Linked DNA regions of Tardiphaga sp. vice304. The protein of the gene in region 1 binds, or shares a complex with, the protein of each later gene. Links are inferred from orthologs where the notes say so. Each region holds a gene or a part of one and is shown in the gene's direction. Other genes may lie near its edges. The genes, in order: FNL56_RS22455 and tldD.

Region 1 (3,149 bases):
CACACCGTCAGAATGATTGAAACTCGATAGATGCGAGCTCGAATTGCGGCTTCGGAGGTTATGGGTCCCTGCGTTCGCAGGGACGACTCGTGGAGGGGCTATGTGAAAGAACCGAGATCAATCCCGCGCGATGATCTCGCGTTCGCCGTGATACACGCCGGCGTCGCCGAGCATCGCTCCCGCACGCCGTCGTACCAGAAACTTCGGACGTCGTCCGCGCACCGCGTTGTGGCGGCGGCGGCGCTGGGCCGGTTCGCGGACCTTTTCTTCCGGCAATTGCGGCAGCCCGAAAACCGCGCTCCACATCTGCCAGGCCGTGTCGATTTCGACGCGGTCGGAACTGACGCACAACGGGATCGACAATGCGGGATCGCGATGCGCGAGCACCAGCATCTTGGTATCGTCGAGGCCGCGCACGGCGACGCCGAGGAAGTCGCTGACGCGCACGTTGATCGCCATCCGCATGCCGCGCAACGCGCGGTGCAGCACGACGCGTTCGCGATGCAGTTCGATGTGCCGGACGCTGCCATCCGCACGTTGATCGTGCGCATCGAAGCGGACCGGTAGCGAGTGGGGGTCGAGCCGCAATGGGCGGCTCGACCCGTGGTGGGAATCCCCTTGGGGAATGATCCCGTCTTTGACTGCTGTTTGATGCCTCAAGATTTTATCTCCCCGCCGAAATTATGCTTCCGGTCGATGGGGAGAGCTTGCCAGACCGCGCACGGAAAGCGCTTAAAAAGGCTGGTTAATTGAATCCGTCCCGCCCTGCATTCGCCCGCATGATTGACGAAAGCCTGAGGGACATGATTGACGAGTCGTTGCGGTAATACCGGAAATTCGTTGGCTTTATCCGCGCCGCATGCTTGAAGTCGCTGTCCGACAGGCACATCTTGGCATCAGCCATCCTCCGCCGCCGCGCCCTGAACCACCCCCTCAAAACGTCGGGAATTTGTTCGTGATCTCTTCACCATCCACGCTGTCGACCTCGCCCAACGCCGACCTGCTCGACCAGACCGCATTGTCCACGCTGGCGCATCGCCTCGTCGAGGCGGCCAAAAAGGCCGGCGCCGATGCCGCGGACGCGGTCGCGGTGCGCGGCGTCTCGCACGGCGTCGAGGTGCGCGATGGCAAGGTGGAATCCTCGGAGCGTTCCGAAGGCGACGATGTCGGGCTGCGCGTCTTCGTCGGTCGCCGTCAGGCGGTTGTGTCGACCAATGACGTGTCCGGCGACAATGTCGCTGTTCTCGCCGAGCGTGCGGTGGCAATGGCGCGCGTGGCGCCCGACGATCAATATGTCGGTCTTGCCGATCCCGAACTTTTGGCTCGCGATTTTCCTAAGCTCGATCTGCTCGATCCGGTCACGCCGTCGGTGAAAGAACTCGAGCGCCGCGCGGTCGAGGCCGAACAGGCCGCGCTTGCCGTCCACGGCGTCAGCAAGTCGTCGGGCGCCTCCGCCTCGACCGGCATCGGCGGCATGGTGCTGGTGACCTCGACAGGCTTCCACGGCGCCTATCTGCGCTCGAGCCAGAGCATCTCGATGACGGCGATCACCGGCGACGGCACCAACATGGAGCGCGACTACGCCTATTCGTCGGCGCTGCATGCGTCCGATCTGGAGTCGCCGGCGTCGGTCGGCAAGCTGGCCGGCGAGCGCACCGTGGCGCGCGCCAATCCGCGCAAGGTCGCGAGTTGCAAGGTGCCGGTGGTGTTCGATCCCCGCGTTTCGAACACGCTGGTCGGCCACATCGTCGGCGCGGCGAACGGCGCGTCGATCGCGCGCAAGACGAGCTTTCTCAAGGACAGCCTCGGCAAGCAATTGTTCAGCAGCAACATCCGTATCATCGACGATCCCCTGCGCGTGCGCGGCCTGCGCTCGCAATCGTTCGATGCCGAAGGCGTCGCGGTGAAGAAGACTGCGATCATCGACGAGGGCGTGCTGACGACCTGGCTGCTGGACTGTGCCACCGCACGCGAACTCGGCATGGCTACCACCGGCCACGCCCATCGCGGCGTGTCGTCGTCGCCGTCGCCCGGCGCCTATAATCTGCATATGGAGGCGGGCGATCCTTCGCCGGAAGAACTGATCGCCGACATCAAGGAAGGCTTCTACGTCACCGACCTGATCGGCTCCGGCGTCAATGGCGTGACCGGCGATTACAGCCGCGGCGCCGGCGGGTTCTGGATCGAGAACGGCAAGCTGACCTATGCGGTGAGCGAGATCACCATCGCCGGGCATTTGTTCGATATCTTCAAGTCGCTGCAGCCCGCCAACGATCTGAAATTTACCTACGGGGTCAACGCGCCGACCGTGCGGGTCGAGGGGTTGACGATTGCCGGACGCTGACGCACCACTTCTCACCGACACGCTGACGCGCGATATCGCGCTGCTCAAGGACACCGTGCGCGACGCCGGCGCGCTCGGGCTGTCGCTGTTCCGCACCACGCTGAAAATGTGGACCAAGGGCGAATCCTCGCCGGTCTCGGAAGCCGATATCGCGGTCAATGATTTGATCCAGTCGCGGCTGCAGGCGGCGACGCCGGATTATGGCTGGCTGTCGGAGGAAAGCGCCGACGACGAATCCCGGCTCGGCCGGCGCCTGACCTGGATCATTGACCCGATCGACGGCACCCGTGGCTATCTTGCCGGCCGCGAGGACTGGTGCGTCAGCGTCGCTTTGGTCGAGGATAACCGCCCGCTGCTGGCGGCGGTGTTTGCGCCGTCCACCGATGAATTTTTCTTCGCCGTGCGCGGGCAGGGCACCACACGCAACGACACGCCCGTCGGCGCCAGCAGTGGCATCGGGCTGGATTATCCGCGCATCGCCGGGCCGAAGCCGCTGGTGCAGCGGCTGGCTGGCGGACGGGACATCACGCTGTATCCGCGAATCGGATCGCTGGCGCTGCGGCTATGCTGGGTGGCGAATGGCCGGCTCGACGCCGCCTTTGCCGGCGGCCAGAGCCGCGACTGGGATCTTGCCGCCGCAGATTTGATCGTGCACGAAGCGAATGGTAGGATGAGCGAGCTTTCCGGCGATCCCATTCTCTACAACCGCCAGGAAGTGACGCATGGGTTGCTGGTGGCCGCGGGGGCCGAGCGGCATGCTCATCTGGTTGAGCAGTTTCGGCACCGCTGACGCCGTCATCCGGCG
Region 2 (3,227 bases), 4.0 Mb from region 1 along the record:
GCTCGATATTGTCGAGCACGAATGCGCGCACGGCTTCGGACGTCGGGCCCTCCAGAAACGACAGGTAACGCTTTTCACGGGCAACGCTGTCCAATGCCCGGGCGAAACCGGAAATGTGGGATGCAGTGATCGGCAGAACCTGAACAGTCATGAAGTTTGCTGCATCGGATGCAATTCTATTTTGGCGTAGCCGCAACGAGCCATCCGAGGCGCGACAGCACGGTCAAAGCCGCAACGGCAACTGTCAACCCGCCTGAAATCCACCAGCCGATATAACTCTTGGTAGGAAGGTGGCTGATGCGCTCCGTCAAGGTGGCCTGACTGACCTTTAAATCGGTCAGGTCTTTTCCCGCCTCCCTGAGGGCGATCTTCATGTCACCGACGTTTTCACGAATGTTCTTTACGTCGGCTTCGAGACTGGCGACCCGAGCTTCGATCATGCCGTCGAATGTGCCTGCTCCGCCATGCGCCTGCAAGGCGGGCCAGGGGGTTTGGGAGCAAGGATCTGATCGGATTCATCGGCCATGCCCAATTTAGCCACACTCCCTTGAGGTTGATAAGTTATTTTTCACAATCTTTCAGGGAGCCGGGCATGAGCTTTCGGCGATTTCAGCCGAACGCAACGCGGTCCCCTCCCCTTCTTCCGCCGCAATGCCTATCTTCAGTGTCACCGCGCCATTGCCCCGGAGCTTCCATGACCAGTCCCGCCACCACTTCCCTGATCGACCGCGCCAATCTCGACCGCGACCAGGTGCGCCAGCAGTTGATCCGGGGCCTCGAGGGCGCCGACGACGGCGAGCTGTTCCTGGAATACAGCCAGAGCGAGGCGCTGGGCTTCGACAATGGCCGGCTCAAGCAGGCGACCTATGATACCGCCCAGGGTTTCGGCCTGCGCGCGGTCAAGGACGATGCGGTTGGCTATGCGCATTCCTCGGACGTCTCGATCCCGGCGCTGATCCGCGCCGCGGATGCCGTGCACGCCGTGCGCGGCGGCTACAGCGGCACATTTGGGGCGGCGCCGGCGCACACCAATGTGCGGCTCTATGGCGACGACAACCCGCTCGATGCCCCGGGCTTCGAGGCCAAGGTCAAGCTGCTGGCCGAGATCGACGCCTATGTCCGCGACAAGGATCCGCGCGTCCGCCAGGTCTCGGTGTCGCTCGGCGCCACCTGGCAGGTGGTCGAGATCCTGCGCCCGGACGGCGAAAGCTACCGCGACATCCGACCATTGGTCCGCGTCAACATTACGGTGGTGGCCGGATCCGGCGACCGCCAGGAAAGCGGCAGCAAGGGCTATGGCGGCCGCGAGGGCTATGCGCGCTTCATCGAGAGCGGCACCTGGCGCACGGCTGCCGACGGCGCAATTCGCGAGGCGCTGGTGAACCTCGAATCGATCCCCGCCCCCGCCGGCGAGATGGACGTGGTGCTCGGGCCGGGCTGGCCCGGCGTGATGCTGCATGAGGCGGTCGGCCACGGCCTCGAAGGCGACTTCAACCGCAAGCAGACCTCGGCCTTCGCCGGCCTGATGGGCCAGCAGGTCGCGGCCAAGGGCGTTACCGTGGTCGATGACGGCACGATTTCGTCGCGCCGCGGCTCGCTGTCGATCGACGACGAGGGCACGCCGACCAACCGCACCACGCTGATCGAGGACGGCATCCTGGTCGGCTACATGCAGGACCGCCAGAACGCGCGGCTGATGGGCATGAAGCCGACCGGCAACGGCCGCCGGCAGGGCTATGCCCATGTGCCGATGCCGCGCATGACCAACACCTACATGCTGGCCGGGCAGCGTGACCCCGCCGAGATTCTCGCTTCGGTAAAGAACGGCATCTATGCCGTGAACTTCGGCGGCGGCCAGGTCGACATCACCTCCGGCAAATACGTGTTCCAGTGCACCGAGGCCTACAAGATCGAGAACGGCAAGATCGGCGCGCCGCTGAAGGGCGCGATGCTGATCGGCAACGGCCCGACCGACCTCCACCGGATCAGCATGATCGGCAACGATCTGGCGCTCGATGACGGCATCGGGACCTGCGGCAAGCACGGCCAGGGCGTGCCGGTCGGCGTCGGCCAGCCCACGCTGCGCATGGACAAGATCACGGTGGGAGGCACCGGTTAGTGACCGACGCCAGCACCCCGTCGACCTTTGCGTCGAATGCCAAGCGCTGGTCCGGGCAACTGGCCCAGCTCGCTTCCATCGTGATGCTGGTGTTTCTCGCCAAGGGCGCACTGGCCGAGCCGTTTTACGTGCCGTCGGCATCGATGGAGCCGACGCTCTTGATCGGCGACGCGCTCTTGGCGTCGAAGTTCCCCTACGGCTACTCGACGGCATCGCTGCCGATCCATGTCTCGCTGCCCGAGACCGGCCGCGTGCTGGCATCGACGCCGAAGCGCGGCGACGTCGTGGTGTTTCGCTGGCCCGGCGACCGCTCGCAGGTCTGGGTCAAGCGCGTCATCGGCCTGCCGGGCGACCGCATCCAGGTGCAATCGGGCATGGTGTATATCAACGGCCTGGCGACGCAGGTGAAGCCCGACGGCATCGGCGCCGCGGAAGATGACAATGGCGGCTCGGAGCCCGCGCGGCGCTATGTCGAGACGCTGCCCGACGGCGTGTCGCATCCGATCTTCAAGCTCTACGACCATGGCCGGCTCGACAATACCGAGGAAGTTTTGGTGCCGCCCGACCATCTGTTCGTGATGGGCGACAACCGCGACAACTCCGCCGACAGCCGTGTCCCGGTGCGCTCCGGCGGCGTCGGGCTGCTGCCGATGGACAACCTGGTCGGCCGCGTCGATGCCATCGTGGGATCCTGGGACCTCGGGGTCCGCAACCAGCCGGTCAGCACCTGGCTGTCGGGTTTTCGCATGGCGCGGTTTTTTACCAAGGTGAATTGAGAACAGCTGGATCGAGAAGCGAAAGCCTCTCAGCCGTCATTGCGAGGAGCCCTTGCGACGAAGCAATCCAGTTCTTTCGTGTATGAGGCCTCTAGATTGCCGCGTCGCTTCGCTCCTCGCAATGACGACTGAAGCTACGGCGCCTCCTTAGCTGCCAGCCTTAATTGCAGCAGCCGTGCCGAGCGGGAGTTCTTCGACCAGCGACGACGACACCGCGGGGACCTGCTCGCCGTTCGAGGCGCGGGTGACCGCAAGACGGGTTCTGGTGAACACGGCTTCGGCGCCGGTCTTCGCCGTGTCAGGCGTATCGAGATTCTTCAGGAGTTCGGTGA

Evidence for each region.
Region 2: the proteins of FNL56_RS22455 (region 1) and tldD are in contact, whole or in part, in a solved structure (PDB 5NJ9), measured with the Escherichia coli proteins. The link is inferred for Tardiphaga sp. vice304 from one-to-one orthologs.

The regions. Positions count from the first base shown.
Region 1 is NZ_CP041402.1:4,704,747-4,707,895, reverse strand. What follows is about bases 322-3,149. They hold FNL56_RS22455 (TldD/PmbA family protein), read left to right. Parts: upstream 322-955; coding sequence 956-2,344; downstream 2,345-3,149. Other genes in these bases: FNL56_RS22450 (3'(2'),5'-bisphosphate nucleotidase CysQ), read left to right, coding at 2,331-3,134; FNL56_RS22460 (DUF6101 family protein), read right to left, coding at 322-660. In the rest of the region: more of FNL56_RS22460, read right to left, coding at 118-321.
Region 2 is NZ_CP041402.1:717,838-721,064, reverse strand. The notes cover bases 1-2,906. They hold tldD (metalloprotease TldD), read left to right. Parts: upstream 1-694; coding sequence 695-2,119; downstream 2,120-2,906. Other genes in these bases: lepB (signal peptidase I), read left to right, coding at 2,119-2,895; FNL56_RS03355 (hypothetical protein), read right to left, coding at 177-440; FNL56_RS03360 (GNAT family N-acetyltransferase), read right to left, coding at 1-151. Outside these bases: FNL56_RS03340 (caspase family protein), read right to left, coding at 3,043-3,227. UniProt on the Escherichia coli protein: Metalloprotease involved in CcdA degradation. Suppresses the inhibitory activity of the carbon storage regulator (CsrA).